One region of the Halomonas sp. AOP22-C1-8 genome, then DNA from elsewhere that is predicted to be linked to it. Evidence: predicted binding sites of a transcription regulator. Region 1 holds the regulator's gene; each other region holds the start of a gene.
The links. Region 1 encodes FNR, which switches genes on or off when oxygen is low (the NO sensors DNR and NnrR bind a similar motif). Its sites were predicted from a motif close to TTGATNTANATCAA; they were not measured.
Positions count from the first base shown of each region.

Region 1 (9,745 bases):
TTAAGCTACATGACGGCAGGCGCGCTGGTAGCCGCGTTGGGCACCGTGCTTTCGCCCTCACTGCTGGCGCGCCAGTTGTTGCAAGGCGTTGCAGCGCTCATGCTGATTCTCATGGCGCTGTATATTGCTAACTGGTGGAAAGGGCTTTTGCGCGTGGAAGCCGTGGGCAAACGATTATGGCGTCACCTTGAGCCCTGGGGCCGACGCTTGATGCCGGTGGTTCATTTCCCCCAGGCATGCGCGCTAGGCGCCATTTGGGGCTGGCTGCCCTGTGGGCTGGTGTATTCAATGCTGGCCTGGAGCCTGGCGACGGCCCGGCCGCTTCAAGGGGCTTTATTAATGGGCGCTTTTGGCCTGGGCACCCTGCCTACACTACTGGCCACAGGACTTGCTGCACGCAAGCTTAAACATCTTATTCGTCACCCCGCGACAAGAACCATCGCTGCGCTCGTCATTATCGGCTTTGCCGTATGGCAGCTTTGGGCACTCAACATGCACTCAGGTGGGCATTCAGGCGGACACTCACACGCCAATCATTGACCTGGCGCAACGCACTACAGCGCTATGTTCTCTAGCCTATCGGTAGCTTTTAAAACGTATTTTCAGCTACCGGAGCGCCTCTTCATGCCTGTATGTGCCACGGCTGTCCCCTCATCCGTTACTGCTACCGCGTCATCCAGCACCCGCTGGGATGACGCATTGCTGCGCCGTTATGATAAAAGCGGCCCACGCTACACCTCCTACCCGACGGCGCTGGCCTTTCACGAAGGGTTTACCGCCGAAAATGCGACCCAGGCCATTGAGCGCAGCAACGCAAGCCAGCGCCCGCTCTCCATCTATGTCCATATCCCGTTTTGTCGCAAAATCTGCTTTTATTGCGCGTGCAATAAAATTGCCACGAAGAACACCGCCCTGGCCGAGTCGTATCTCTATCGGCTAGATCGTGAGATGGTCCTGACGGCCCGTCATCTGGATACAAAGCGCCCTGTCAATCAGTTGCACTGGGGCGGAGGCACCCCTACGTTTCTTTCACTGGAGCAGATGGGCGACTTGATTGACCGCCTGGACGCACGCTTCGGTCTTTCAAACGCACCAGAGCGTGACTACGCCATTGAGATCGACCCGCGCGAAGCCGATGTTTTAACCCTGCGCCACCTGCAGTCTTTGGGCTTCAACCGCCTGAGCCTTGGCGTACAGGACCTGGACCCACGCGTTCAAAAGGCGATTAACCGTCATCAGCCTCGCGTGCTTACCGAAACACTAATGGATGAAGCACACCGGTTGGGCTTTCTCTCGCTGAATCTGGATTTAATCTACGGTCTGCCCTTTCAAACGGAAAGGAGCTTCGCCAAGACGCTTGAACAGGTGATCGCGTTAAATCCGGCGCGTTTATCCGTGTTTAATTACGCGCATTTGCCTGAACGCTTCAAGCCTCAGCGACGTATCAGCGTGGATGACCTGCCAGGTGCGGATGAAAAGCTTTCGATTCTGCGTACGACCATCGACATGCTGACCGCTGCGGGCTATCAACATATTGGGATGGATCACTTTGCCAAACCCAATGACAGCCTGGCGGTTGCCCAAGCCAACGGCACCCTACAGCGCAATTTTCAGGGCTACTCCAGCCATGCCAGATGCGATCTTATCGGTCTGGGCGTGTCAGCTATTTCCCGAATAGGCGATAGCTATGCGCAAAACCCTACTGACCTGGCTAGCTACGAAGAGAACCTGGATCAAGGTCGACTGGCTACCGTGAAAGGCGTACGATTAAATCAGGATGACCTAATACGAGCCGACGTTATCGAACGTTTAATGTGCGATATGCGCCTGGATTTAGCAGCGGTTAGCCGGCAATGGCAGGTTAACGCCAACGACTACTTTGCCAGTGCGCTGGAAAGCCTACGCACTGCTGAACAGGACGGGCTAATCGTTCGCTTGGATGATACGCTTGAGGCGACGCCAATGGGCCGTTTACTGATTCGCCAACTGGCCATGGCGTTTGATGCTTACCTTCCGGGGCACTCAGGCCAACGCTACTCAAGAATCGTTTAACCGGCGGCATCAACGCCTGCGGTAGATAGCCATTTAGGCAAAAGAGAAACAGGGAGATAGTCATGCTACCCTCGACAAGCCAACGACGCTCGCTTCTTCAAGAAGCACGCTGCCAGACCTGCAGCCTAAGCTCGCTTTGCCTTCCACTAGCGCTTGAGCTTGAAGGCATGGGGCAGTTTGATGCCATCATCAGACGCCGAGCACCGCTGAAAAAGGGCGAAACACTGTTTCGTCAAGGCGACCGTTTTACCAGTGTGTATGCCGTTCGCTCAGGCAGCCTAAAACAGGTAACCAGCGAAGGTAATGGCAACGATCAGCTCACTAACTTCTTTTTGCCCAGCGAGCTTGTCGGATTGGACGGCATTGACGAAGAGCACTACCCAGGCAGCGTGATTGCCCTTGAAACCACCACCATCTGCGAAATTCCCTTTGATCGGCTGGACCTGCTTTCAGAGGAGCTGCCGGAGCTTCGTGGTCAGCTGTACCGCAGTATGAGCAAGGAGCTTCGCGATGACCGGCGCATGATGCGCCTGTTGTCGCGCAAAACCGCCGACCAGCGGCTGGCCAGTTTTCTACTGACGCTTTCAGAGCGTTTTCGGCGTCGGGGTTACTCGCCTTACAGCTTTAGGCTTTCAATGGCGCGTGCGGATATCGGCAATTATCTGGGGCTGGCGGTTGAGACGGTCAGCCGTATCTTGAGCCGTTTTCAGCAGCAAGACGTGGTGGCCGTCTCAGGGCGCGAGGTTAACATCCTCGATATGCAGCGGCTTATAGCGCTTGCTGAAGAGGAAGAGCCGGTGATTAGCTCACGTTAAATGCTTCAATACGCCCCGCCATGAGTGCTTCCTGTTTGGCTTCCAGTCCCGCAAAGTCAAACAGGTCGCGGTCAGCTAGCTGCGAAGGCGCGACGTTAGTGACCGCTTTAAACATGCTTTCCAAACGCCCCGGATACTTTTTGTCCCACTCGGCCAGCATTTCCTTAACGACCTGACGCTGCATGTTCGGCTGCGAACCGCACAGGTTGCAGGGAATAATCGGGAACTCCATCAGGCGCGAAAACTCCGCAATATCCGCCTCTTTACAGTAGGCCAGCGGACGAATCACGACATTCTTGCCGTCATCGGAAAGCAGCTTGGGCGGCATTGCCTTCAGGCTGCCGCCAAAGAACATATTGAGAAACAGCGTTTCCAGAATATCTTCACGATGATGGCCAAGGGCGATCTTGTTGGCGCCGATTTCTTCGGCAAACCCGTAAAGCGACCCGCGCCTTAACCGCGAGCAAAGCGCGCAAGTTGTCTTGCCTTCCGGCGTTTTTTCTTTCACTACCGAGTATGTGTCGCGCTCCAGAATGCGGTACTCCACGCCGAGTTTTTCCAGATACCGGGGCAGTATATGCTCAGGAAAACCAGGCTGCTTTTGGTCCATATTGACCGCCACCAGTGAAAAATTCACCGGCGCATTGCGCTGCAGGTTGCGTAAAATCTCAAGCATGGTGTAGCTGTCTTTACCACCCGACAGGCAGACCATGATCCGATCACCCTCATTGATCATTTGGTAATCGATAATCGCATTACCTACCTCGCGCCGCAGTCGCTTTTGCAACTTGTTGAATTCGCGTTTTTGTTTGGCGTCCTCAAGCGCCGGCTGGCCTTGCAGGTCAGGCGTCGGTGCAACGGTTGCCGCGGCGGGGTCAAAATGATCAAGGTGTTGCATGATATAAGCACTGCCAATGGTAGAAGGAGCAGCCGCTATTCTAACAATACTCCCGCCGTTCACCCAACTGGCAAAATCACGTCGTTACTATGGTCATAACTACGGTCATCACTATGGTTATCAATACGGTTATCAATACGGCCATCGGCACAGGCGCCATTACGCTTGAAGCTAACCCGATTGCGCCATATCACGCTGTAAGCGCATATACAGCAAGGCGCTTGCGGTGGCTTTACCTAACAACCTCTGGGTCGAGATAGCAGGCACTTGCCAGCAGGCCAGCGCCTCGGAAAATGGTTGGGAAGACTCCACTAACGGGTGTAAACGGCGCAATTGGCGTTGATGCAGTTTGGCCACATCGACCTGAACATTAGGCAGCCCAAACCCGAGGTGCGTTCTAAAGGCTCTATTAAGCATGCAAAACTGCTGGTCCAGTTGCCACCCGACCAGCGGCCGGTTGCCAATAAAATCGGTAAACGCATGCAGTGTCTCGGCACAGAGGGGTACCGCCGTGGCGGGATTGTAAAGCCGCTGATGCTGGCGCAGCGCCGTCTGGTCAACCGTTTGTGGGTCGGCAAACGTCGCCACCCACGCCTGGCTTGTGTGCACTTGCTGTTGATTAAGTACCACAGCAGCCACACTTAATACCGACGTTTCACCGGGTATTGATTCGCAAGCCAGCGCCACTAGCTCTTCCCCCATATAGGGCTGGAAAAGCCAGGCGTAAGGCGAATTCGCATAGCGGCGCCGATCTCGCTCACGCTTAAACATTCTGCGCAGCGTTTGCCCCAGCAGTGCCATGCCTTTTTTGCTGCCTTGCATAGCGCTGCTCATGAATACTCTAAATGGTAACGATAGGAGAGGCGCTGTTTAAAGTCTTTAACGATATGTAGCGACTCGCGCAATAAATCGCGCTCAAGTGACGAGAGCTCTTGCACCACCACGTGATTGGAGCGCGCATCGTCCATATCCTGCCCGCTAAGTTGCTGTTTAAGACGCAGCTCGGTCAACAGTGAAAGTGCCTCTCCTAAATCATCAGCTGTGCGCCGTTCAAGGCGGCCATCATCAACCAGTGTCTCCAACCTGCCCAGCGTCGAGGTTACGCTGATGCGCCGCTCAAGCGCCATGGTACGTACACCGTGGACAATCGGAAAAATGCCGCCTTTTTTGATATCGATACCGTGCTGAGGCTTTTTAAGCGAACCAAAAAGCGTCAGCGGTGTTGAAAAACGCAGAGCCGCACGCGCAAAGTAGGAAAGCAGAATTTCATCATGGGCACAGCGCGCAAATAGCGCCTCGCGCACGCTTTCAAGTAAACATGGATTCCCTGCCATTGAATGAGCATCCAGCATAATGGCAAGTTTCATTAAACTATCGCCATCGCGCACGTTGGCCCATTGAGCAATACGCTTCTTCCACTGAGAAACGCTGGCAACCCACTCGGGGTTAGAGACCATGATATTACCAGGGCACGGCGGGTAACCCAGTTTTATGAGCGTCTCGGTTAAGGCCTGCATATCATCGGCGACACTTGGCCACTGGGCGTCGTCGTCTAAAATCAGACCGTTATCCTGATCCGTTTTCAAAATTTGCTCGCCGCGCCCTTCACTCCCCATCACCATCAGGCAGCTATGCTGATGATGCTCCTCATTGATAACAAAATCCCAGGCCTTGCTCATAATCCGGCCATTCAAGGCCGCCAGCAGGTCCATGGCAAAATTAAGCTTAACGCCTTGTGCCATAAGGGCTGTGACGAGTTCAGGGGTACGATGACTAGCAACTGCCAACGTTTCCAAGTCATCAGCCTGCTCCACCTGCAGACTAACAACGTAACTTCGGCTGGAAAAATAACTCAGCACATCCGTCAGCTCGACCACGCCTTTTAACGCGGCCTGCTCCATCACCACAACGCGGGTAACCTTGTGCCGAGTCATTAACACCAGGGCTTCAAACAGGTACTGCTCAGGCGTTACCGTGACAAGGGAGAAGTGCGCTACCTGCCCCACCAGAGTGGCTGACGTGAAACCGCTCACGACCAGGCCATTGAGCAAATCGGTTTTCGTCACCATGCCAAGCTTGCCTTGGGTTTCCACCAGCAGGCTGTCAGCATGGCTTTCGTTAAGCTTTTCAACCGCCCCGGCAATAGTGGTAGAAGCATCCATCAGCAGGGGCGCTCGCATACATTCACTGATGCGAGCCAGCATAAAGCCTGCCATGGTGACGCCACCGTCGGCGCGCTTTTCTGTCAACAAGCGCGCCTTGTGAGCAAGTGACTGCCTAAAGAACTGCTCAAAAGGAGGGTACTGGCGACACAGCTGGCTAAACAGAAGGCTGGGCATGGTGTAACAAAGGCACTCCTGCTCAGCCTGAAAACGGTAGCGGCTTTTTCCGTTCAAGATGCTAATGGCGCCAAACAAGTCCCCTGCCGTGTAGTGCCCAATGTGAGCACTTGCCGCAGGCAAGGAGGGGTCTATCTCAGCGACGTCTCCCTTATGAATAAGAAAAACGTAAGCACCCTGCTCGCCCATTTCCAGGATAATGTCATCGCGGTCAAAATAGGCAAGGTCCATGCCTCGACGAACATGCTCGCGCCCCGTGTCATCAAGCAAGGTAAATGGCAGTTGGGACAGATCAACATCAACCATGGGGCATGTCCTTACACTACAAAAGAAAAAAGCGACGTCCGTAAAATTGGAAGTACGTCAATCAACGGGTGAGGTACTTCTTTCTGGTTTACGGTGCTTAAGAGCCAGCCTACTACTTTTTATTAGTAACGGTAGCGTCAGCCGACTGCCTAGCATAAGTCCTTCTCAATAAAGTAAACCAATTAACCCAAATAAGCCTGTACAGAAACCTGCCACTCAAAAACACATACTACTCTATATACCTTTATCTATTATTCCAACGTCGCCTCGACGTTGGTTTAAACGACTAAAGTAGCACCTTCCCAGCAACTAACCGTTAGCATTGAACGCTATTTTAAAGTAGCAAACATTATCTTTTAACCAAACCCTAGACCATCGTTCAACTAACGAGTAGTCTGCTGAAAAAATGTACGTAAAAACGCTAATATTCAGCCATTTGAAACTCTTTATTTAGTCTACAATAGATAGTGATACCAAAGTCTGGGATTATTTTTTAGCGATTATTGTTCAGTATTGACAATGCATCATTCAGGGTAATTGCACAGTGCTAACCAAAACTTACCAAAATCTCATAAAACGCTTGTATCAACGGCAACAACCAATAACCAACCAAGAGACAAGACCAAGCGGTAGGTAGTTTTAGCGTGCAATTACCCTGACATGCTAAACACTATTCCTGGTGAACTTTCCAAACCTAAAAACACAAGTGGAGAGCAACACAATGGCAGATGACAAATCCAATGCTGCGGAATACTGGAAAGCCAACGTTCGTTTAATTACCGGATGCCTTATTGTGTGGGCCTTCGTGTCTTACGGATGCGCGATTTTGTTTAGACCGCTTCTAGCAAGCATTCAAATAGGGGGAACAGACCTGGGCTTCTGGTTTGCTCAGCAGGGCTCGATCCTTACCTTTATTGCTCTGATCTTCTTCTACGCCTGGAGAATGAATCAGCTCGATAAGAAATTTGGCCTTGAGGAGTAAGTCAGAATGAGCCAATTTGCAATCAACCTGCTTTTTGTAGGCGCCTCCTTTGCGCTCTATATCGGTATCGCGATATGGGCGCGCGCGGGCTCCACAAAAGAGTTCTATGTGGCTGGCGGTGGTGTTCACCCGATCACTAACGGTATGGCCACAGCGGCCGACTGGATGTCAGCGGCCTCGTTTATTTCCATGGCGGGCCTGATCGCCTCCGGCGGTTACGCCAACTCAACCTACCTGATGGGCTGGACCGGCGGCTTCGTTATTCTGGCTATGCTGCTCGCTCCCTACCTGCGTAAATTCGGCAAGTTTACCGTTCCAGACTTTATCGGTGAGCGCTTCTATAGCCGTACCGCTCGGGTCGTCGCGGTTATCTGCCTGATTATCGCATCAGTTACTTATGTAATCGGGCAAATGACCGGGGCTGGCGTTGCCTTCTCACGCTTTCTGGAAGTACCCAGCACTTGGGGCATCTGGATCGCTGCGGGAATTGTTTTCCTGTACGCCGTCTTCGGCGGCATGAAGGGCATCACCTATACCCAGGTCGCCCAGTACATCGTACTGATTGTGGCCTACACCATCCCGGCTGTGTTCATTTCCATGCAGTTGACGGGCAACCCCATCCCCATGTTCGGTATGTTCAGCTCCCACACGGAATCTGGCCTGCCACTGCTGCAAAAGCTTGATGATGTCGTCATGGCACTTGGGTTTCAGGATTACACCGCCGACGTCGACAACAAGCTAAATATGGTGCTGTTCACGCTCTCGCTAATGATCGGTACCGCTGGCCTTCCCCACGTTATCATTCGCTTCTTCACGGTTCCCAAGGTGGCTGACGCACGCTGGTCTGCGGGCTGGGCGCTGGTCTTCATCGCGCTGTTGTACCTAACAGCGCCAGCCGTCGCCTCCATGGCACGTCTGAACCTGATGACCACCATTTATCCGGAGCTAACCGGCCAGGTTGAGAATTATGAGGAGGCCGGTGCCGAGCCAATCCTCTACGAAGATCGTCCTGAGTGGTTCCGCACCTGGGAAGAGACTGGCCTGATCACGTTCTTTGACTTTAACGATGACGGCCGCATCCAGTTCTATAACGATGCCAACGCTGAGTTTGACGTTATCGCTGATAGTCGCGGCTGGGAAGGCAATGAGCTGACGGTCAACAATGACATTCTGGTTCTGGCTAACCCAGAAATCGCCAACCTACCCGGCTGGGTAATTGGCTTGATCGCGGCGGGCGGTATTGCGGCCGCCCTCTCGACAGCGGCGGGTCTTCTTCTCGCTATCTCGTCGGCGATCAGTCATGACTTAATCAAGAACACGATCAATCCGAATATCAGCGAGAAGAAGGAGATGTTAGCAGCACGCATCTCAATGGGCGGGGCTATCTTGCTGGCCACCTATCTTGGCTTGAACCCGCCAGGGTTTGCGGCACAGACCGTCGCCCTGGCCTTCGGTATTGCCGGCGCCTCGCTGTTCCCGGTACTGATGATGGGTATTTTCTCAACTCGCATGAACAGCACCGGAGCCGTGGCCGGTATGCTGTCAGGCCTGGCGTGTACCCTGCTGTATATCTTTACCTACCTCGGCTGGTTCTTTATCCCGGGCACCAACATGCTGCCCAATACGCCGGATAACTGGCTGTTCGGTATCTCCCCGCTCTCCTTCGGTGCGGTGGGTGCCATGATCAACTTTGCCGTTGCCTTCCTTGTCTCTAGCATGACGGCGCCGCCGCCTAAAGAGATCCAGGAGCTAGTGCAAAGCGTACGCTATCCAAAAGGTGCTGGTGCCGCAGTTGATCACTAAGCCATAATCGTTCCTGAATGCGCTCGCCAGAGCGCATTTCACGGAACCCATGTCGAACCGGGCTTCCTTTGGGAAGCCCGTTCTCTTTCAGGAAATCGCTTTATGATATGGCACTTGATTGCCGCTATTTTTGCTGCACTGGCCGCTGCGGGGATTGGTTTGATTCTGCGCAATCTATCTCGCAACCGGCTTCCTAAATGGATAGTGCCGGTGTTTGCGGGGCTGGGTATGCTCGGTTATCAGATTCACGTGGAGTACTCGTGGTTTGAGCACAAACAACACCAGTTACCTGAATCATCCGTCATCGTCAGTAGTGCCACCGGAACAGAAGTATGGCGCCCATGGACGTTTGTTTTCCCCATCACGACCCAGTTTAGCGTGGTGGATAGCGATAACATTATTACCCGCGATATTGAAGGTGATCAGGTGGTAGAGTTTATTCTTTACCAGTTCATTCGCCGTCATACCGATTTTGTGTCTACTCAGCCCTACTTGCTGAACTGCGAAAGCCGTGAACTGGTGCCGCTAAGCAACGAGGCTGGCGAGGCGC
Region 1 covers NZ_JBQSYD010000008.1:69,857-79,601, forward strand. Annotated here, with positions in the region: gene ACT3TY_RS06400 (sulfite exporter TauE/SafE family protein) at 1-540, shown strand, start outside; gene hemN (oxygen-independent coproporphyrinogen III oxidase) at 625-2,052, shown strand; gene fnr (fumarate/nitrate reduction transcriptional regulator Fnr) at 2,115-2,867, shown strand; gene ttcA (tRNA 2-thiocytidine(32) synthetase TtcA) at 2,854-3,765, opposite strand; gene ACT3TY_RS06420 (DNA polymerase III subunit epsilon) at 3,937-4,587, opposite strand; gene ACT3TY_RS06425 (DUF294 nucleotidyltransferase-like domain-containing protein) at 4,596-6,410, opposite strand; gene ACT3TY_RS06430 (DUF4212 domain-containing protein) at 7,132-7,392, shown strand; gene ACT3TY_RS06435 (sodium:solute symporter family protein) at 7,399-9,195, shown strand; gene ACT3TY_RS06440 (hypothetical protein) at 9,298-9,745, shown strand, end outside.

Region 2 (9,745 bases), on a different contig from region 1:
ACATCCTATCAACGCATGATTGGTGTAGCCCATTTGCTGGCCCAGGAAGGCGGGGGTTGCCGCTGTATAAAAACCGAACACCATAAAACCAGCAAACGCTGCGATAGCCGCGGGTATAAAAACGCTGCGCACCTCGGGAGGGATTTTAGGTGTTTGAACGCGAAGTTTGATATTCGCTGGGCGCGTAACCGTTTCAGGCGCTCGCCAGATACACACCACCGCTACCAGCGCTAACGCGAAGTGAATAGCAAACGGCAACACCAACGGTGCCGCAAACAGTACGGCCAGCGCCCCCGCAAGTATCGGTCCGACACCTAACCCGACCATATTGGCGGCGGTAGCAACCAACGTGCTGGAGCGTCCCCAGGAACGGGGTGCCAGCTCCATGACAGCCACCGTGGCAGTACCCGTAAAGATACCCGCTGAAAGCCCCGAAAGTACGCGGCCGGTAAGCAACATGCCTACCCCATCGGCTTGCCAAAATACGATATCGCTTACCGCTGACAGGAAAAGCCCGGCAAGCAGCAGCGGCTTACGCCCTAGCTGATCAGACCATTGCCCGGTAATCAATAACGCTGAAATGACCCCCACCGCATACGCCGCAAAGATGACAGTAATCATCAGATCCGAAAAACCAAATTCATGCTGATAGATCGGATAAAGTGGCGTGGGCAGCGTGGTGCCCACCATGGTGATCATGAAAGCAAGCGCCGCCCCTAAAAATACGCCTGCGCGCCGCGTATCCGACGCTTGAGAAGAGCTCATAAATGTCCTTATCGAAAATAAAGAGATCCACCTTCTCAGAAGGCGAGTCGAGAATGGAAACTCACATAGCCAATGAACGTTAATGGATGCGTTTTATATCACCGCCAACTGCTCTTGGGCCAGTTTGGCAAAGTGCGTGCGTGAGGGCTTTAGCCCTTTCACCGAGGGCCACGCCAACCATGCATCGGGCACCATAAAGCCCGGCAGCGCCTCGCGCACCCAGCGGGCCAGGGCCTGATCTTCGCCGCTTTGCGCCTGCCAATCAATAAAGGCAACGGGGCGCTCACCCCACTCGGGGTGTGGCACAGCAACCACCAGCGCTTGGGCGACGCTAGGGTGATCCACCAACCGCTGTTCGATGCTTTCCGGCTGAATGTTCTCACCGCCGGAGATAAAGCCATTATCCAGCCGCCCTTCAACCACCAGTTCCCCCGCAGAATTAAAATACCCCTTGTCCCGGGTGGCAAACCAGCCCTCGTCATTTAGGGCTGGGTCCAGCGCACCGTTACTTAAATAGCCGCTAAACAGGGTATCGCCCCGCACCTGTATTTCATTATCGATGATCCGAACATCGCGCCCCGGAAGTGGCTTGCCAACGACACCTGGTGCCGAGGGAGTACCGGTACAGACCTGGCTTGCCATTTCAGATAGCCCATAACTAACTTTTGGCGTCAGCCCCAGCGAGGTCATGTGCTCAACCAAGGGAGCGGGGATCGCCGCTCCGCCCAGCAGCAGCTCGCGCAGCTGTGTCCTGGCGGGGTCAAAACCTGCTTGTAACAAGCGCCAGAGCTGAGTGGGTACCAGTGAAAGATGTGTAATAGGCTGTTGTTCCAGGCGTGCAGCCAGCGGCGCAGCGCCATCATCCAGAATGACCCGGCCACCTGCGAGAAATACGCGAAAGGGAATCGCGTAGCCGCCAATATGAAACAGCGGTAGCGACAACAGCCAGCCGCTTTGTTGATCAACCGGAATTAAGGTCGCCGAGCCTCTGGCCGAGGCCAAATGATTCCCCAGCCGGTGCAGTACCGCCTTAGGCATGCCGCTGGAACCCGAGGTAAAAATCGTGTTACAGCGCTGATCGGCATTCAGTTGCACCGCTTGTTCGGTCATTAACTCTTCGGAAAAATCGAGGGTGATTGGCACTGGAGCCGATGACGTTACCTGCGCGTCACCCTGCTCGCCTTCCGTATAACAAATGCGACTGGCCTGTAGGCGCTGGGCAAGCGCGTGCTGATGGGTATCTGGAAAGGCCGGGTTAAGCGGGCAGAAAACCACCCCGACACGCAGACAAGCCCAGGCCAATAATAACGAGGCCAATGCGCCTTTGGCCGGGGCCATTAATTTGTCCCCAGGCTGAAACCCCTTTTGCGCCAGCTGTCGCGCCAACGCGGCGATACGCCTATCAAGCATTCGATAAGTAAGCGTCACTGAGCCACTGTGTAGCGCAATATGCTGCGGAGTTTCGGTGGCCCAATAGTTAATGGGGCAAGGTTGCATCACGCGGCACGCTCCTGGTTATTCCTGCATATCTTGATAGAGGCACGTCAAGCGCCCAACAACGACATCGCCTGCCGTGGTGGTTACCCGTTCAGCCAGCCAGTTTCCGGTATCCAGCCCCGGTGGTTCTGTGGGCGCCCATTGACGGGCCAGCCGAGCCAGCAGGCCCAGGCCAAGATCAGACTCAAAACTTGAGGAAATAACCACCCGCAGATTATCTGCCCGTGCCCGCTGTACAAGTGCCTCGCAGGCGCTTAGCGCGCCTATCAACGTAGGCTTAATGACCAGGGCAGCAATATGAGGATGGGAATACCAGGGCGCGTTACGTGACAACGTTTCATCCAGCGCAATCTTCACACCCGCTGCATCGGCCACGGCAATGGTGTCAGCAAAGGTGGGGCAGGGCTCTTCCAGATAGTCGATCTGTTCACGCGGTAGCTGTCGACAAAACCGCGTGGCCTCTTCCCTTGTCCAGCCGCCGTTGGCATCCAGAATCAGTTGGGTAGCGGGCAGCTTTTCAGACAGCCTAGCGACCAGCGCTAGCTCGTCGCTCATTGCGTAACGCGCTACCTTGAGTTTGAGGCGCGAAGGTGGCGGCTGCCCGCCCTTGCGTATGTTGTCTAACGCGCTATCCAGCATCGCGATCAGCGATACGGGCTCGCCTTGTAATAGTGGGTAAGGCGCTAACGCGGCGGGACAATGTGGGGGCCAAACGTGCTGTGCACAGTCGAACCCGAACTGTACCGAGGGGAGCGTGGGCACTGCTTCTTCACCGCGCTTCAAGGCGGTTAGGCAGGCCCTGCTTTCGGTCTCGGCATCGGTTAAGGTTTCTACTGAAAAACCAGGCAGTGGCGCAATGTCACCCCACTGCCCGTTAATCGACACCAACAGTCCTTCACGCTGCGTGATCCGCTGGCCGTTAAACAGCAGCGACTGGCGCAGTGGCAGCGCGTAGCGGTAAAGCGCTAATGGCATTACGGGTTGCGCGGATAGCGAGAGAAATCCGGGGGCCGCTTCTCATTAAACGCGTTACGCCCCTCCTGGCCTTCATCGGTCATGTAATAGAGCATAGTGGCGTTACCCGCTAGTTCCTGCAGCCCGGCCTGGCCATCGCAGTCGGCATTCAGTGCCGCTTTCAAACAGCGTAGCGCCATTGGGCTGTGCTGCAGCATCTCCCGGCACCAGCGCACGCTCTCTTTTTCAAGCTCATCCAGCGGCACCACGTGGTTGACCAGGCCCATCTCCAGCGCTTGCGCAGCGCTGTACTGGCGGCACAAAAACCAGATTTCGCGGGCTTTTTTCTGACCCACAATGCGCGCCATATACGAGGCACCGTAGCCGCCGTCGAAAGAGCCTACTTTGGGTCCGGTCTGGCCAAAAACCGCGTTATCCGCCGCAATGGTCAGGTCACACATAAGATGCAACACATGCCCACCACCAATCGCGTAGCCTGCCACCATGGCGACAACCGGCTTGGGGCAGGTACGAATATCACGCTGAAAATCCAGCACGTTCAGGTGATGAGCACCCTGCTCATCCTGGTAGCCGCCATAGTCACCGCGAATGCGCTGATCACCGCCGGAGCAGAACGCTTTATCGCCTGCGCCGGTGAGCAAAATCGCGCCGACGCGACTATCGTGACGTGCGCGACCAAGCGCCTGAATCATTTCGCTAACCGTTAAGGGGCGAAAGGCGTTACGCACCTCTGGGCGGTTGATGGTAATGCGTGCAATGCCCTCTTTGGAGATATGATACCGAATATCCTGGTAGTCGCCGGAGTGGTCCTGCCACTCAACCGGTTGATAGAGTTCCGCTTCTGTAAGTCCGTGGATCATTCAAAGTTCCCTGATTCATTAGGTATTGGCGTCTTTCGGGCTTAGCGCAACATACCTGCCACGGCCAGCCCTAGTGCCAGAAGGCTTAACAGCGCCGCAGCGCCATACATCAGCTTTTTATTGGTGGTGTCGCGGCCCAAAATAAGGTCAAACATTCCGTGGCGCAGGCGATGGGCGGCATGAAAAAGCGGCAAACAGACCGCCGCGCCAACAAACAGAAAGCCTGGCACGCTGAATAGCAGTCGCGATGCCCGCTCATGGCTGAGCGCGTCGGCAGGTAGCCAGCCCAAGGGAAGCAGCACGGCAAAAAACAGGATGGCAGAGGGCAGTAACACGGCAAAACAGACGCCGCCTGCACTGAATAGTCCCCACCATAGCGACTCATCGTAGGCCTGGTGGTGGGGAAGCTGATTCGTGCGCTGACTGCCCGCGCCTGACGCATTCATGGTTGGTTTAGTCATACAGACGCCCTCCCAAACAGCCAGATGAACAACAGCAGTACGGCCAGAACGCCCGCCCACTGTCCCGCCACAATCGCCTTATCCGGTAGTTGGTAGTTACCGATGCGCAGCGGCATAACGCGAGGAAACAGCACAAAAAAGGTCACCGCGTGAAACAGGCTGGCGGCTAGCGCCAAAAGGTTGAGCAGCAAAACGATGGGAGATCCCATAAAGGCGATCCATCGTTGCCAGCTATCTGGGCCCTGGAGCAGCGCGACCATGCCCGCCAGTAGGCAGAGTAGGAAAAAAACCAGCGGTAACACCGTCGCTTCACGCAGCATATAGAGTTTAAAAAAGCGGAGTTTCAGCCACCAGTTACGTTTTAACGGCACAAAGCGTTGCGATGTCGACTTATCCATACCCTTTCTCCTAGCCCTTAAACAGCGCAATTAGCGTGTGCTTAGCGGACGCCACTTTGCTCTGATTGATAGCCGCCGCTGGGTCAACGTGTTTGGGACACACCTTTGAGCAAAAGCCCACAAAGGTGCAACTCCACACGCCTTCATGGCGGTTCAATTCGTCCATTCGCTGCGTGCTACCGTGGTCACGGCTATCCAGGTTATAGCGATGCCCCAGCGCAATGGCTCCTGGGCCAATAAACTCAGGATTAAGCCCAAACTGCGGGCAAGCGGAGTAACAAAGCCCACAGTTGATACAGTTAGCGAACTGCTTGTAACGGGCAAGCTGCCGGGGCGACTGGCGATAGGTTTCTGGCGCCTTCGGGTCAAAGGGCTTTACCGGGTTGTCGTCTATCAGGTAGGGCTTAACGGCGGCCAGGTGATCGAGGAATATCTCCATATCAACCACCAGGTCGCGCTGTATGGGGAAGTGCGCCAACGGTTCAATGCGGATCTCATCGTCGAAGTCGCGCAGGAAGGTCTTACAGCCAAGCTTGGGGACGCCATTCACCATAACGCCACAGGAGCCACAGATCGCCATGCGACACGACCAGCGGTAGCTCAGAGTGCTGTCGAGCTGCTCTTTGATGTGATTCAACGCATCCAACAATGAGGTGCTGTCGTCGACTGGCAGCTCATACTCCTGCCAATAGGGCTCGGTAGAATTGTCGGGTAAATAGCGTTTGACGCTGATGCGCCGGGTGGATACCTGCTGAGTACTCATGCCTTGCCTCCCTTGGACGCATCCCCATAGGTACGTTCTGCGGGCGCGGAAAAACGCACGTCTACCTCCTGCCATGCCAACCGAGCGTGTGCATCGCCTTGATAAAACACCTGGCTGTGCTTGAGGTAGTTAACGTCATCGCGCGTTTGCATACCGTCATCCAAGCGCTGGTGAGCGCCACGGGACTCACGCCGCTCCAGTGCACCAAGGCAAGATGCCTCGGCAATATCCAGCCCGTAGCCAAGCTCAATGCACTCAAGCAACTCTGTGTTGAATATTTTGCTGGTGTCGTTGACACGAATCTTCTGATAGCGCGCCCGCAGTTCACGAATCGTCTCCAACGACTGCCGCATACCCTCTTCGGTACGATAAATACCGCAGCCACTCTCCATGGCCTGCACCATGGCATGCTTAAGCGTAACCCACGTCTCGCCGCTGCCCTCACCATCACAAAGATGCGCTAGTTTTGCCTGCTGACGGGTAGCTTGGGTTTCCAGAAGGTGCATGTCTGCCCACTCGGTTTGCGCCGCGCGCTGGCTTGCCTGCTCCCCCGCTAAACGACCAAACACCAGTAGCTCAGTGAGCGAGTTGGAGCCTAAGCGATTAGCACCATGCAGCCCAACAGAGGCGCATTCACCCGCCGCATAAAGCCCGGCAACCGACGTTTCACAGTGAGGATTGGTTTCGATACCGCCCATGGTGTAGTGCACCGCCGGGCGGATAGGGATCGGCTCTTTGACCGGGTCAACGTTAATGTAGGATTTAGCCAGCTCGCAGATAAAGGGCAGGCGCTCAAGAAGGTAGGCTTCGCCCAAGTGGCGCAGGTCAAGATAGACCACATCGCTATCGCCAAAGGTGCCAGTGCGGCCCGCCTGCTGCTCCTGCCAAAAGGCCTGTGAGAGCTTATCGCGAGGGCCCAGCTCCATGTACTTGTTTTCCGGCTTGCCCAGTGGGGTTTCCGGGCCCAGCCCGTAATCCTGAAGGTAGCGGTAGCCATCCTTATTGAGCAAAATACCGCCTTCTCCACGACACGCTTCGGTAATTAAAATGCCGGAGCCGGGAAGGCCCGTGGGGTGATACTGAACAAACTCCATGTCCCTAAGCGCCACACCGTGGCGATAGGCCATTGCCATCCCGTCGCCAGTCACGATCCCTGCGTTGGTATTAAAGCGAAACAGGCGCCCGGCACCTCCTGTTGCCAATATCACGGCTTTGGCACGCAACAAAATAAGCTCGCCGGTGGCCACTTGAAGGGCAATGACGCCAATAACGGCCCCTTCGTGCACGGCAAGATCAAGGACGAAATACTCATCGAAGCGCTCAATTTGGGAATATTTGAGCGAGGTTTGAAACAGGGTATGCAGCATGTGAAAGCCGGTTTTATCGGCGGCAAACCAGGTACGTGCGGTTTTCATGCCGCCAAAACGGCGTACCTGCACATTACCATCCTCCTTGCGGCTCCAGGGGCAGCCCCAGCGCTCCATCTGCACCAGTTCCTGGTAGGCATGATGCACAAAATAGTCCACCACGCCTTGCTCAACCAGCCAGTCGCCGCCCGACACAGTGTCATCAAAATGCGCCTGATACGTATCCTCCTCGCTGGTTACCGCCGCCGCACCGCCCTCAGCGGCAACGGTATGCGAGCGCATAGGATAGACCTTGGAAATTAGGGCGATACTTTGAGAAATGCCCTGTGCCTTGGCGCTTTCTGCTGCGGCGATAGCGGCACGTAAGCCTGCGCCGCCTCCACCCACAATCACGATATCGAAATCTCGATGCTGCATGACATTCCCTTACTGTAGCCAAGTCAAAGGCGGTAGTGGCGACACGCTTCGATGCGGTGTCTTTTGGTTGAACTTATCACACTCCAGGTACGTGCTATCCCCTCATGCCAAGCTCTATTGACGCATATCAAGAAATGCATCTTTAAGACAGGCGATGCTTTAACAAGAGTAGTTAAGTTTAATTTCTCATTTATTAATTTTAATAAAGAATTCCAACTACAATTTTAACTATTAGTCGCTATCGCCATTCTCTGCAACGTATGCAACCGCAAGCAGATGAAAATCAACAGCGTTAGCAGTGAAGAGACTCGGCTGCTTTCGCAGCCAATAAGAGGGGGGCAGCTTGATATGAACAGTAGCGTGCAATCAGCATTTGATTGGAAGTTGTTAGCGCCGCTTGTAGTGGCCATTATCGTTGCGTTGATACCCACGCCTGAGGGGGTTGCTCCTCACGCCTGGTACTTCTTCGCTATTTTTCTGGGCTGTGTGGTGGGGCTGATTTTTGAACCCTTGCCAGGCGCGGTCATTGGGTTAATCGGCGTGATTCTGGTGGCGCTACTCTCCCGCTGGGTGCTGTTTTCACCCGAACAGCTAGCGACCGAAGGCTTTAATGCTGCCAACCAGGCCTTTTCATGGGCCGTTTCGGGCTTCACCAACTCGACAGTGTGGCTGATTTTTGGCGCGTTTATGTTCGCGCTGGGGTATGAAAAAACCGGGCTAGGCAGGCGCATATCACTTTGGCTGGTCAAGGCCATGGGCAAGCGCACATTAACGTTGGGCTACGCGGTAATGATCGCCGATGCGGTGCTGGCGCCTTTTACACCTTCCAACACGGCGCGTAGCGGGGGCACCATTTATCCGGTCATTCGCAATCTGCCGCCGCTTTACGACTCCCAGCCCAATGACCCCAGCATGAAGCGCATGGGCAGTTTTCTGATGTGGACAGCGATCACCTCGACCTGTGTGACCAGCTCGCTGTTTCTAACCGCGCTTGCCCCCAACCTGTTGGCCATTGCTCTGACAGAAAGCGCTACCGGTATTCATATTAACTGGGGGCAGTGGTTTATCGCCGTAGCGCCCGCTGGCATTCTGCTGCTGTTGCTGGTCCCACTGCTCTGTTACTGGCTCTGCGCGCCAGAAGTGAAAGCCGGTGAAGAAGTGTCCAACTGGGCGCGGGATGAGCTGAACAAACTGGGGGCGCTTACTCGCAACGAGATACTGCTGGTCGTCATGGTCGTCTCTGCGCTACTGCTGTGGATTTTTGCGGGCGATGTTGTGTCCGCCTCCTTGGTAGGCCTGGTGGTGATTTGCTGCATGCTGCTGACCGGTATCGTGAGCTGGAACGATATCCTCGACAATCGAGCTGCCTGGAATACCTTTGTATGGTTTGCAACGCTGGTGGCGCTGGCAGGCGGGCTAAGCCAGGTCGGATTCGTCAACTGGTTTGGTGGCGTGGTGGGTGAACAAATCAGCCACTTTAATCCCGTCATGGCGATGGTGGCGCTCACGGTGATTTTCTATCTTCTGCACTACCTGTTTGCCAGCGTCACGGCCCACGTTACCGCCCTGTTGCCGGTGATGCTGGCGGCGGCTTCCGGTATTGCAGGGCTGGATATGCAGATGTTTATCCTGCTGCTGCTCCCCACGCTGGGCTTTATGGGCATTATCACCCCCTACGGCACCGGCCCAAGCCCGGTTTACTATGGCAGCGGCTATCTGCCAAGCGCCCTTTATTGGCGGCTCGGGGCTATTTTTGGTCTGCTGTTCTTAGTGGCCTGGCTGGCTATCGGTTTGCCGTGGCTGCTGTTGATTAACTGACCCCAGGTGAGCGAGCCGTTTAGCCGAGGCGTTGATACCATCGGCTAATCGGTTCGGCGATGCTTTTTGCTTGCTCTGTATGCAGGTTGTGCCCGCCTTCCAGCGCGATAGGGTGCACGCGAGGGGCTATGTTAGCCAAGCGGGCGGCAAGTGTGTGAAATTTAGTATCCTGCCGACCTGAAAAGTAACCAATGGGAAGTGACGTTTCAGCCAGCCACGGCCACTGAGAGGACTGCCTGCCGAGCGACGTGCTTCGCAGCATTGTCGCCACGGACGGGCCATGATTGGCCAACCGCCGTTCAATCTGCCGCGCTCGCTGCGTATATGTAAGATCAGCAAAGACGGGTTGCCGATACCAGTCGGTAAGCACGCGTTCAAGAGGTTCCAGCGCAAAGCGTTGTGCCCAGCGTGCATCATGGGCCAT
Region 2 covers NZ_JBQSYD010000001.1:116,568-126,312, forward strand. Annotated here, with positions in the region: gene ACT3TY_RS00575 (MFS transporter) at 1-765, opposite strand, end outside; gene menE (o-succinylbenzoate--CoA ligase) at 859-2,262, opposite strand; gene menC (o-succinylbenzoate synthase) at 2,281-3,237, opposite strand; gene menB (1,4-dihydroxy-2-naphthoyl-CoA synthase) at 3,237-4,097, opposite strand; gene frdD (fumarate reductase subunit FrdD) at 4,139-4,558, opposite strand; gene ACT3TY_RS00600 (fumarate reductase subunit C) at 4,555-4,956, opposite strand; gene ACT3TY_RS00605 (succinate dehydrogenase/fumarate reductase iron-sulfur subunit) at 4,967-5,719, opposite strand; gene frdA (fumarate reductase (quinol) flavoprotein subunit) at 5,716-7,503, opposite strand; gene ACT3TY_RS00615 (anion permease) at 7,780-9,321, shown strand; gene menH (2-succinyl-6-hydroxy-2,4-cyclohexadiene-1-carboxylate synthase) at 9,341-9,745, opposite strand, start outside.
Region 2: the regulator FNR is predicted to act here: its motif matches at 7,621-7,634, upstream of frdA (fumarate reductase (quinol) flavoprotein subunit).

Region 3 (9,745 bases), on a different contig from region 1:
GATAACTGGCGGGGGACCACCAAATAGCCCAGCCGTAGTCCCGGGAACATCATTTTGGAAAAAGAGCCAACCAGAAAGTGACGCTCAGACTGTGGATCAAACAGCAGATTGGTATGGTCGTCGCGGCTGAACTCGTAATCATCTTCAATGATGTACGCAGGCGCTAACGCATCACATAGGCGCTGCTTGTCGTGGGCACTGGTAGGCACACTGAGCGGATAGTGGTGGGAGCCGGTGAGATAAGTAAGCTGCACAGGGCCAGACGTTGCGGGCAGGCTATGGCCTTGGCCGGGCTGCCACGGCAACATTTCAATATTTAACCCTGCAGCGGTAAATACGTTGCGAGCTCCCCAGTAGCAGGGCGATTCCATTATCACGGTATCTCCCACATCCGCCAAGGCCACGGCGCACAGTTCAATGCCGTTGTGCGTTCCGTCGGTAATAATAATCTGATCAATGTCGCAGCGAATATTGCGCCAGCGCTCCAAAAAATCGCGTATCGCACGCTTTAACGGCCCGTAGCCGCCGGTCGAGTAGGAGAGCAGCAAGGCGTTTTGCGGCACGGTCACACTGGCATACAGCTGGCGCCACTTACGCATGGGGAACTGGGCGATATCCGGGATGCCGGGCACAAAAGCCCCGCTTTGGATAAGGCTGGCGCCTGGGCTGTGGAGCACTTTCTGCGCACGTTGGGAAAGCGGGCGTTCCTGATGAATAAGTACAGCAGGTTTCGTCGTTGGTTTTCGGGTCCAGGTGCCTTGGCCATGAGCCGTTTTAAGCAACGCTTCGTTGAGTAGCGTATTGATCGCTAATGCCAGCGTCTGACGGGCGACACCCAAGCCTTCCGCTAACTTGCGGTGAGCCGGCAAGCGCATCCCCGAAGGCCACTCCTGGGTAATCGCATAGCGCAGTGCCTGTTCGATACGCACCTGCTTGCTCAGCCGTTCAGGTTGAAGTGCATAAAGATGCACAAGTTGGTGCACGACCTGTTCACGCTCCATTAAAAGCCCCTTTGCCGCCTTCAAAAGCCCTAATAGTGCCGGCTTTCAAACGATTAACGCGAGTCGATTGCGCACCAATCTGGTGCAAGCTAAAAGTGGTCTAGTTAAACACAAAAGTGGTGTATACGCGTTCTGCGTCCAGCCTGCTAGCGTGTTTAGATACCGTTTAAACGGTATCAGGATACTGCGCCATAGAGCGCCAACGACAACATCCAATAACCTGCAGGACTCTTGCCATGAACACTCCCTCTTCTGAACAGGATAAGCTCGTCCGGGTACTCGCCCGTGGTGATGTATTGGCACTCGCCTTTGGCGCCATGATTGGCTGGGGCTGGATCGTTCTTACCGGCACGGCAATTCAATCGGCTGGCAGCCTGGGTGCTATTTTAGCCTTTATCGTGGGCGGTTTAGCCATTGTACTCGTGGGTCTGACCTACGCCGAACTTGCCTCCGCCATGCCCAAAGTGGGCGGTGAGCACGTTTACAGCTATCGTGCCCTGGGCCATTTGCCCTCCTTTTTATGCACCTGGGCGATCATTCTTGGCTACTTAAGCGTGGTGGCGTTGGAAGCCGTCGCACTGCCCTCGGTTATCGAACACCTAGCGCCTAATTACGCCGTTGGGCACCTGTGGACGATTGCCGGCTGGGAAGTAAAAGCCACCTGGGTGGCCGTAGGTGTAGGCGGCTCACTCGCCATGATGCTGATCAACTACTTTGGCGTTACGACCGCCTCGCTGGTACAGAAGGTGGTTACCGGCATGATTCTCCTGGCGGGCGTGATGTTTGTGACTGGTGCCTTGTTTGAAGGTGAAACCATCAACATGCTGCCGCTTTTTGCCCATGGCGATAACGGCACCGTAGCTGGAATCATTGCGGTGCTGGTCATGGTGCCCTTCCTGTTTGTGGGTTTTGACGTGATTCCCCAGGCCGCAGAAGAGATCAATCTTCCTTATAAGGCCATCGGCAAGGTGCTGATGCTCTCGGTCATTCTGGCGGTCGTGTGGTATGCGCTGATCATTCTGGCGACCAGCCTTGCGCTTGACAGTTCTGAGCTTGCCGCAAGCTCCTTAAGTGTACCGGACGCCATGGGCGCGCTATTTAACGCTCCCTGGGCCAGCAATCTGATGGTCATGGCCGGTATCGCGGGCATCATTACCAGTTGGAACGCGTTCTACATTGGCGGCTCGCGGGCCATCTATGCGCTGGCTAAAGCCGGCATGCTGCCGGCCCCCTTTGGCAAGCTGCATCCACGCTATAAAACGCCTACCAACGCTATCTTTCTGATGGGCTTTCTTTCCTGCATCGCGCCATTCTTCGGCCGCCCGGCGCTAGTGTGGATCGTTAACGCCGGAGGTCTAGGCATCGTGATCGCGTACCTCTTTGTAGCCATCTCCTTTATGGTGCTGCGCGTTCGCGAGCCGGATATGCCGCGACCGTTCCGTATCCGTCACGGCAAGCTTTGCGGCACCCTGGCCATCATTCTGTCCTTCGGCATGGCCTGTCTCTACCTGCCGGGCAGCCCGGCCGCGTTGAGTGGTGCAGAGTGGAGCATCTTCGCTGGCTGGTCGGTACTGGGCATCGCGCTGTATATCCATGCGCTCTTCACCTATGGCCGCGCCTATAGCGACCGACACATGATGGCGGATCTGTAAGCCGTCCTACGACATTCACAGGAGCATTGCATGAGCTTTATCGAACAGTGGTTGCACGAAGCCGTCCCCGCCCTAGTAGGCGGCGAGTGGCGCAAGGGCACAGAGACCTTTGCCGTGGATAATCCTGCCACCGGCGAAACCATCGCCCGTGTGGCAGAGCTTGGCGCGGAAGATACCCGTGATGCGGTCGCCGCTGCTTATGAAGCAGGTAGCGCTTGGCGCGCCACCCCGGTCAAGCAGCGCTCAGCCCTGCTGCGTCGCTGGTTCGAACTGATCATCGAGCACGCCGATGATCTCGCCCGCTTGATGACGCTTGAGCAGGGCAAGCCGCTGGTAGAGGCCAAGGGTGAAGTCACCTACGGCGCCTCGTTTATCGAGTTTTTCGCTGAAGAAGCCAAGCGCATGGCCGGGGAAACCCTGCCTAGCCACGGCGCCGACAAGCGCTTGTTAGTACTGCGTGAGCCGGTCGGCGTTGTTGCTGCGATCACGCCGTGGAACTTCCCGCTGGCAATGATTACCCGCAAGTGCGCCCCGGCTCTTGCCGCCGGCTGCACCGTGGTGATTAAGCCCGCTGAAGCGACGCCCTTAACCGCACTGGCGGCGGCTTATCTGGCGCTGGAAGCGGGCCTGCCCGCGGGCACCATCAACGTGGTGACCGCCTCCAAACCCGCAGAAGTCGGCGAAGTGCTGACCACCGACCCACGCGTGCGTAAGGTGTCGTTTACCGGCTCCACGCCGGTGGGCAAGCGTCTGCTGGCCCAGTGCGCCAGCACCGTGAAGAAGACCGCCATGGAGCTGGGCGGCAACGCGCCGTTTATCGTGTTTGACGATGCCGACGTGGACGCTGCGGTGGACGGTGCTATCGCTTCCAAGTTCCGCAATGCCGGGCAAACCTGCGTGTGCACCAACCGTTTTCTGGTCCAGGACGGCATTTACGATGCGTTTATCAGTAAGCTCACCGAGCGCGTGAAAGCGTTGAAAGTAGGCGATGGCCTGGCAGACGGCAGCGTGATTGGTCCGCTGATCAATCAGGCCGCGGTCGATAAAGTGCAGCACCACGTGGACGACGCCATGCAGAATGGCGCCCGCCTTATGTGCGGCGGCGAGCCTCATGCAGCCGGCGAGCGCTTCTTTACGCCTACGGTACTTGCCGATGTGACGACCGCCATGGCCGTGGCCGATGAAGAAACGTTTGGCCCCGTCGCGCCCGTGTTCCGGTTTACGCGCGATGAAGAGGCCATCCAGATGGCCAACGATACGCCGTTCGGCTTGGCAGCCTACTTTTACGCCACCGACTATCGCCGTATCTGGCGCACCATGGAAGCGCTTGAGTACGGTATGGTTGGCGTTAATGAAGGCTTGATCTCGACCGAGCTGGCGCCGTTTGGCGGCGTGAAGGAGTCTGGCCTTGGCCGTGAAGGCTCCCATCACGGTCTCGATGAATTTACTGAATTGAAATACGTCTGCGTCGGCGGCTTATAAGGGGAATGAACATGACTAATCACGAACTGAACGAACTCAAAAACCGCTATGTGGCCAACGGCGCAGCGACCCCGAATACGGCCTTTGCCGAGCGTGCTGAAAACGCCGAGCTTTGGGATGCCGACGGTAACCGCTGGATAGACTTCGCGGGCGGCATCGGCGTGCTCAACCTGGGTCATCGCCATCCGAAAATCGTTGCCGCGGTTGAAGCGCAGTTGCACAAGGTCATGCACACCAGCGCTGCGGTCATCTCCTACGCGCCTTATGTGCAGTTGTGTCAGAAGTTGTGTGAACTGACCCCGGTACGTGGCCCCGAGCGTAAAGCCATGCTGGTCAACACCGGTGCCGAAGCGCTGGAAAACGCCGTGAAGATTGCCCGCGCCGCCACTGGCCGCACCGGCATCATCACTTTCGATGGTGCCTTCCACGGCCGCACCATGATGACGCTGGCCATGACCGGCAAGGTGCTGCCCTACAAGAACGACTTTGGCCCGATGCCGGGCGACGTATTCCGCGCCCCGTTCCCGAATCCGCTGCACGGCATCAGTGAAGAGGCGTCACTCGATGGCATTCGCACGCTGTTCAAGACCGATATCGCCCCGCACCGCACGGCGGCCATCGTGATCGAGCCGGTACAGGGCGAAGGCGGTTTCTATATTGCTTCACCCGAGTACCTACAGGCGCTGCGCGCGCTGTGCGACGAGCACGGCATTCTGTTGATTGCCGATGAAGTGCAGTCTGGCTTTGCGCGCACTGGCAAGCTGTTTGCGCTGGAACATAGCGGCATCGAGGCGGATATTCTGACGACCGCCAAGAGCCTGGCCAACGGCATGCCGCTGTCTGCTGTCGTGGGGTCGGCCGCGGTCATGGATGCTTCGGGCCCCAACTCACTGGGCGGCACCTACAGTGGCAACCCGCTCTCCTGTGCTGCGGCGCTGGCGGTTATCGAAGTGATCGAGGAAGAGAATATCCTTGAGCGCAGCGCGCAGATGGGTCGCCTGTTGGCTGAACGTTTTGGCGTATGGGAAGAGCGCTTTCCCGCCGTGGCGCACGGCCGCCAGCTGGGCGCCATGGCGGCATTCGAGCTTTTGGATAGTAACGGAAAGCCCGACACCGACTTGACCGGCGCACTCTGCGCCAAGGCGCGCAAGAATGGCCTGATTCTGCTTTCCTGCGGCTTCTACGGCAACAGCATCCGTATTCTGGTACCGTTGACTGTGTCAAGTGAGGTGCTGGAAGAGGGCTTGAGCATCATCGAGCAGTCGCTGGAAGCGCTTGGCTAATACGCCGCGTTAGGCATGCATCTATAGCCCGCCCCCGCCAACAGCATTCGCTTGCTGGGGGGGGCGGGCTAGGGCATCAACAGACGACAGCCAATCCGCTGGCTGCCACCTGCCGACCAGGCAACGAGAAGGTTAATCCAGAACTTCAGGCTTGTTGGCATCTGCTGGTGTTGGCAGATAATAGAGCGTGGGCACTATCAGCAGCGCAAGCAGTTTTCTTCACAAGCCTAAGCTGTTCGTTACTTGATGGTGACGTTACCATCAAGTTGTCGCCGCGTAACTAACTTGGCAGGACCAACCCAGCAGGAGAGTTGTCATGTATATCGCAATGAACCGTTTTCAGATTGCCCCAGGCCGCGAAGAGGATTTTTTGGAGGTGTGGCGTAAGCGTGATTCGCACTTGAGCGACGTGCCCGGTTTCAAGCAGTTCAACATGTTGCAGGGCGCAAGCCAGGAAGAGCACACCGTGTTTATTTCCCACAGCGTATGGGAGTCGGAAGCGGCTTTCCGCGCCTGGACCCAGTCAGAGGCGTTTCGTAAGGCTCACGCGGGTGCCAAGTCACCGGAAGGTATCTACCTGGGGCCGCCCAAATTTGAAGGGTATGAGGTCGTGCTTTAAGCACGGGGCAAGCGGCTTGGCCTCTTTAATAGAGCGCTAGGCCGAGTGAGAGCAGTACACTGTAAATCAGCGTCGATAGCGCGGTTTTTTTCAGCATGCCGGTAAGCGTTTCACCGTCGGTAGTGTGGTGTAGCGTTCTGGCAGCGTCTGCTAACGGTTTGGCAACCAGCAGGCAGCTCCAGCTAAGCCAGGGGGCGGGCAGTGCGACCAGATAAATCACGGTGAGCAGTAGCGCCATTGCCAGCAATATCCAGTGGTAGGTAATGGCGTTAGCGCGGCCCAAGCGCACCGCCAGGGTGATCTTGCCGTTGCGCGTGTCGCTTTCGATATCGCGCACGTTATTCACGTTCAATACAGCGGTTGCCAGTAACCCGCAAGCGGCCGCGGGCAGTAGTGTAAGCCCGTCCAGTTGTTGTGCATGCAGGTAGTACGTGCCGAGTACCCCTAACAAGCCGAAGAAGATAAAGACCGCAATATCTCCCAGCCCCCGGTAGCCATACGGCGTGCCACCCAGCCCTACGGTATACGTGACCGCGGCCAGCAGCGCGGCAGCACCCAGAAGAATAAAGATGAGAATGGACGCCCACTGATTGCCAAAAGCCGTCAGCAGTAGCAACAGTCCACACAGGGCGGCAACGACCGCCATCACCACCATTCCACCGCGCATGGCGCGTGGGCTTAGTAGACCTGAAGAGACAGCGCGAACCGGGCCTATGCGCTGGTGATCATCCGCCCCCGTCGCCGCATCGCCGTAATCATTGGCCAGGTTTGAAAGCACTTGCAGGGCAATCGCCGTTAGCAGGGCAAGGAGTAGCACGCTCGGATTAAACCCTTGTGCGTGCGCCGCAAGGCCTGAGCCAAGCAGGATAGAGGCACATGCCAAAGGCAGCGTACGAGGCCGGGCCGCTAATAACCAAACCTGGAACGGGCGGTGCTTGTCGGGTTGATCCATTGCTTTGGTGTCCTGGTCGTGATGACGTTAAATGACTAAAAGGGCGTGCGTAGCTATGTATTATTAAGTGCTAAAAAGTAGACCTGCGTCAAAAGAAGCAGCGGTGTCTTATCGCAAACTATTGTTAATCCCTCTTAACAGGAGTTAATTCGATGATCGGCGACTTATTTAGACAAAGCAAATATGCAGCGCTTGTTTGGCTAGCCTTCCGGCTTTATCTTGGGATTACCTGGCTCAGTTTGGGAATCGGCAAACTGACGGGCGGTTTTGATGCGCAAGGGTTCCTGAGTAACGCGGTGGCGAACCCTGTGATGCGGGAAGGGAGCATGGTGTATCCCAACTACGTTGCTTTTTTGGAGCATTTTGCGCTGCCCTATGCGGGTATGTTTAATGTGGTGATCCCGCTGGGGGAGATACTCGTGGGGTTGGGCTTGATCGTGGGGGTGCTGACCTCTTTTGCAGGCTTCTTCGCTATTGTGATGAATATGTCGTTTCTAATGGCGGGTACGGTCTCCACCAACCCGTGGATGATTGCGTTAACCTTTTTCTTACTGGTAGCGGGCGCGAACGCTGGCCATTTTGGGGGAGACCGTTGGGTCTTACCCTATATCAAACAGAGGCTGGGCATTACGCGCCGCACTCGGTTTATCTGAGACGCGGGGCCACTGATTGTCTGAACACATGCGCTGGGTAACAGGCAGCAGCGTCGCTTACGGGTTGGCGCATATGAACAGCCAGAGCGCTGTCGCTGAGCTTATGGACCGGCTTGATGCATTGCCTGTGCCGTCCCTTCAGGGGGTTATACGCCTGAGCGTGCCTTGCCGCGTTGATAGCCTGATGGGATGGTTGGACGCGCAAACGGTTTTTCCGCGCGGCTACTGGAAAGCGCGAGACGCTGGCGCACCGGAGTACGCGACGCTAGGCATGGTGAGCGTCACCGATTCGCTTGAGACACTACAGGCCGACCTTGCCAAACTCGCAACCTTGCCTGGTGAGCAGCCGGACTATTTCGGCGGCATGGCGTTTGATGCTACGTCGCCCGGCTGGGAAAATTTCAAAAATTGCTGTTTTATATTGCCGCGTGTTGAACTTAAGCGCTCACAACAGGGGGCGCTACTGACGCTCAATTTGCGCTTTGACGACCGTTGTGGCGACCTTGAAATAGCCGAAGCACGCGTCTTTTTAGCCAGTCTCCAGCAAGAACAACCGCTGCCCCCTCTGCGTCCGCATGCCTATTTACGTTATGACGCCCCTGCCCAGCAGGCGTGGTCAGCGTGGGTGTCCCAAGTGACCCACGCTGATCAGCTGTGCCATACGCCCAAAGTGGTGTTATCGCGAGAGACGCGTTTGGTTATCGCGGATGACGCATCGAAAACGCCATCGCCCTGGGCGCTGCTGGGCTGCTGGCAGGCAGAGGCGGCGGCGTGCTTTCAACTGGGCATTCAGTGGGATTCAGAGACCGCCTTTATCGGTTGCCCACCGGAGCGCCTTTATCAGCGAGAAGGTACGCAGCTGGTAACCGAGGCGCTAGCGGGTACCACCCATCGTGGCGCTGATGCACGAAAGGACCAATACCTTGCCGAGGCACTGTTGGTAGATACCAAAAACAGCCTGGAGAACCAGTGCGTTTATGAGGATATTCTTACCCGGCTTGAGCCCTTGTCTCGCGATGTTCAAGCCGGGGAGGCCCATGTTCTTAAGCTGCGCTCTGTGCAGCATATCCGCCGCCTTATTCATGCCGAATTGCATCACACGGTGACGGACCAGGCGCTGCTTGCCAGTTTGCCGCCTACTCCAGCGGTAGGCGGTGTTCCTCGTGCATCGGCGCTGGCGTTTATCCGGCAGCACGAACATCACCAGCGGGGTTGGTATGCGGGTGTATTTGGCCGGGTGAGCCTGGCCAGTACGGAGCTTGCGGTGGCGATCCGATGCGCTCATATCGGCGCTAATGAGATTCGCCTTTATGCCGGTGCGGGCATTGTCGCGGGCTCTCAGCCTGATGCAGAGTGGCGTGAGCTGGACAACAAAATTGCCGACATTATGTCGCTGCTCAACATGGGGTAATACCAATGACCGCGAACGCCATGCCGCGCGGCTTTCCGCTTCAGCACGCTACCTTTAACCATGTGTGGGCCGCACTGCTGCTTGAGGAGCTTTACCGCTTGGGCATGCGCGACGTTGTGCTGGCGCCGGGCTCACGCTCGTCGCCGCTCACCATGGCGGCCAGCGAGCATGCCGGGCTTCGCTGCCACTGCCATTTTGACGAGCGTGGCCTGGCCTTTATGGCACTGGGTCTTGCGCGCAGAAGCGGCCGCCCGGTAGCGGTTATCACCACCTCGGGCACGGCGGTTGCCAATCTATATCCTGCCGTCGTAGAAGCCAAGCTAATGGGGGTGCCGCTGGTAGTGCTCTCAGCCGACCGCCCTATTGAACTACTGGATAACGGCAGTAACCAGGCCATCGACCAGCGCGACATCTTTGCTCGTCATACCGTGGTGCATCACGACCTTCCGCCCCCTGGCCCTGAACTGAGCGCCGCGTTTCTACTCAGCACTGTTGATCAAACTATTGATCAACAGCAGCGTACGCCAGGCCCTGTGCATTTTAACTGCCGCTACCGCGAGCCTCTTTACCCCGGCCACCAGAGAGAGGATGCCACGGATTATCTGGCGCCTCTTGGCAGCTGGCTGACCTCTTCAGTGCCGTGGAGCCAGTGGGTACCCAGTACGCAAGCGCCCGTGTTTTCTACCGAGTGG
Region 3 covers NZ_JBQSYD010000001.1:127,721-137,465, reverse strand. Annotated here, with positions in the region: gene ACT3TY_RS00665 (aminotransferase-like domain-containing protein) at 1-1,001, opposite strand, end outside; gene ACT3TY_RS00660 (APC family permease) at 1,238-2,653, shown strand; gene ACT3TY_RS00655 (NAD-dependent succinate-semialdehyde dehydrogenase) at 2,684-4,135, shown strand; gene gabT (4-aminobutyrate--2-oxoglutarate transaminase) at 4,147-5,418, shown strand; gene ACT3TY_RS00645 (antibiotic biosynthesis monooxygenase family protein) at 5,735-6,037, shown strand; gene ACT3TY_RS00640 (1,4-dihydroxy-2-naphthoate polyprenyltransferase) at 6,063-6,989, opposite strand; gene ACT3TY_RS00635 (DoxX family protein) at 7,142-7,642, shown strand; gene ACT3TY_RS00630 (isochorismate synthase) at 7,659-9,053, shown strand; gene menD (2-succinyl-5-enolpyruvyl-6-hydroxy-3-cyclohexene-1-carboxylic-acid synthase) at 9,059-9,745, shown strand, end outside.
Region 3: the regulator FNR is predicted to act here: its motif matches at 7,068-7,081, upstream of ACT3TY_RS00640 (1,4-dihydroxy-2-naphthoate polyprenyltransferase).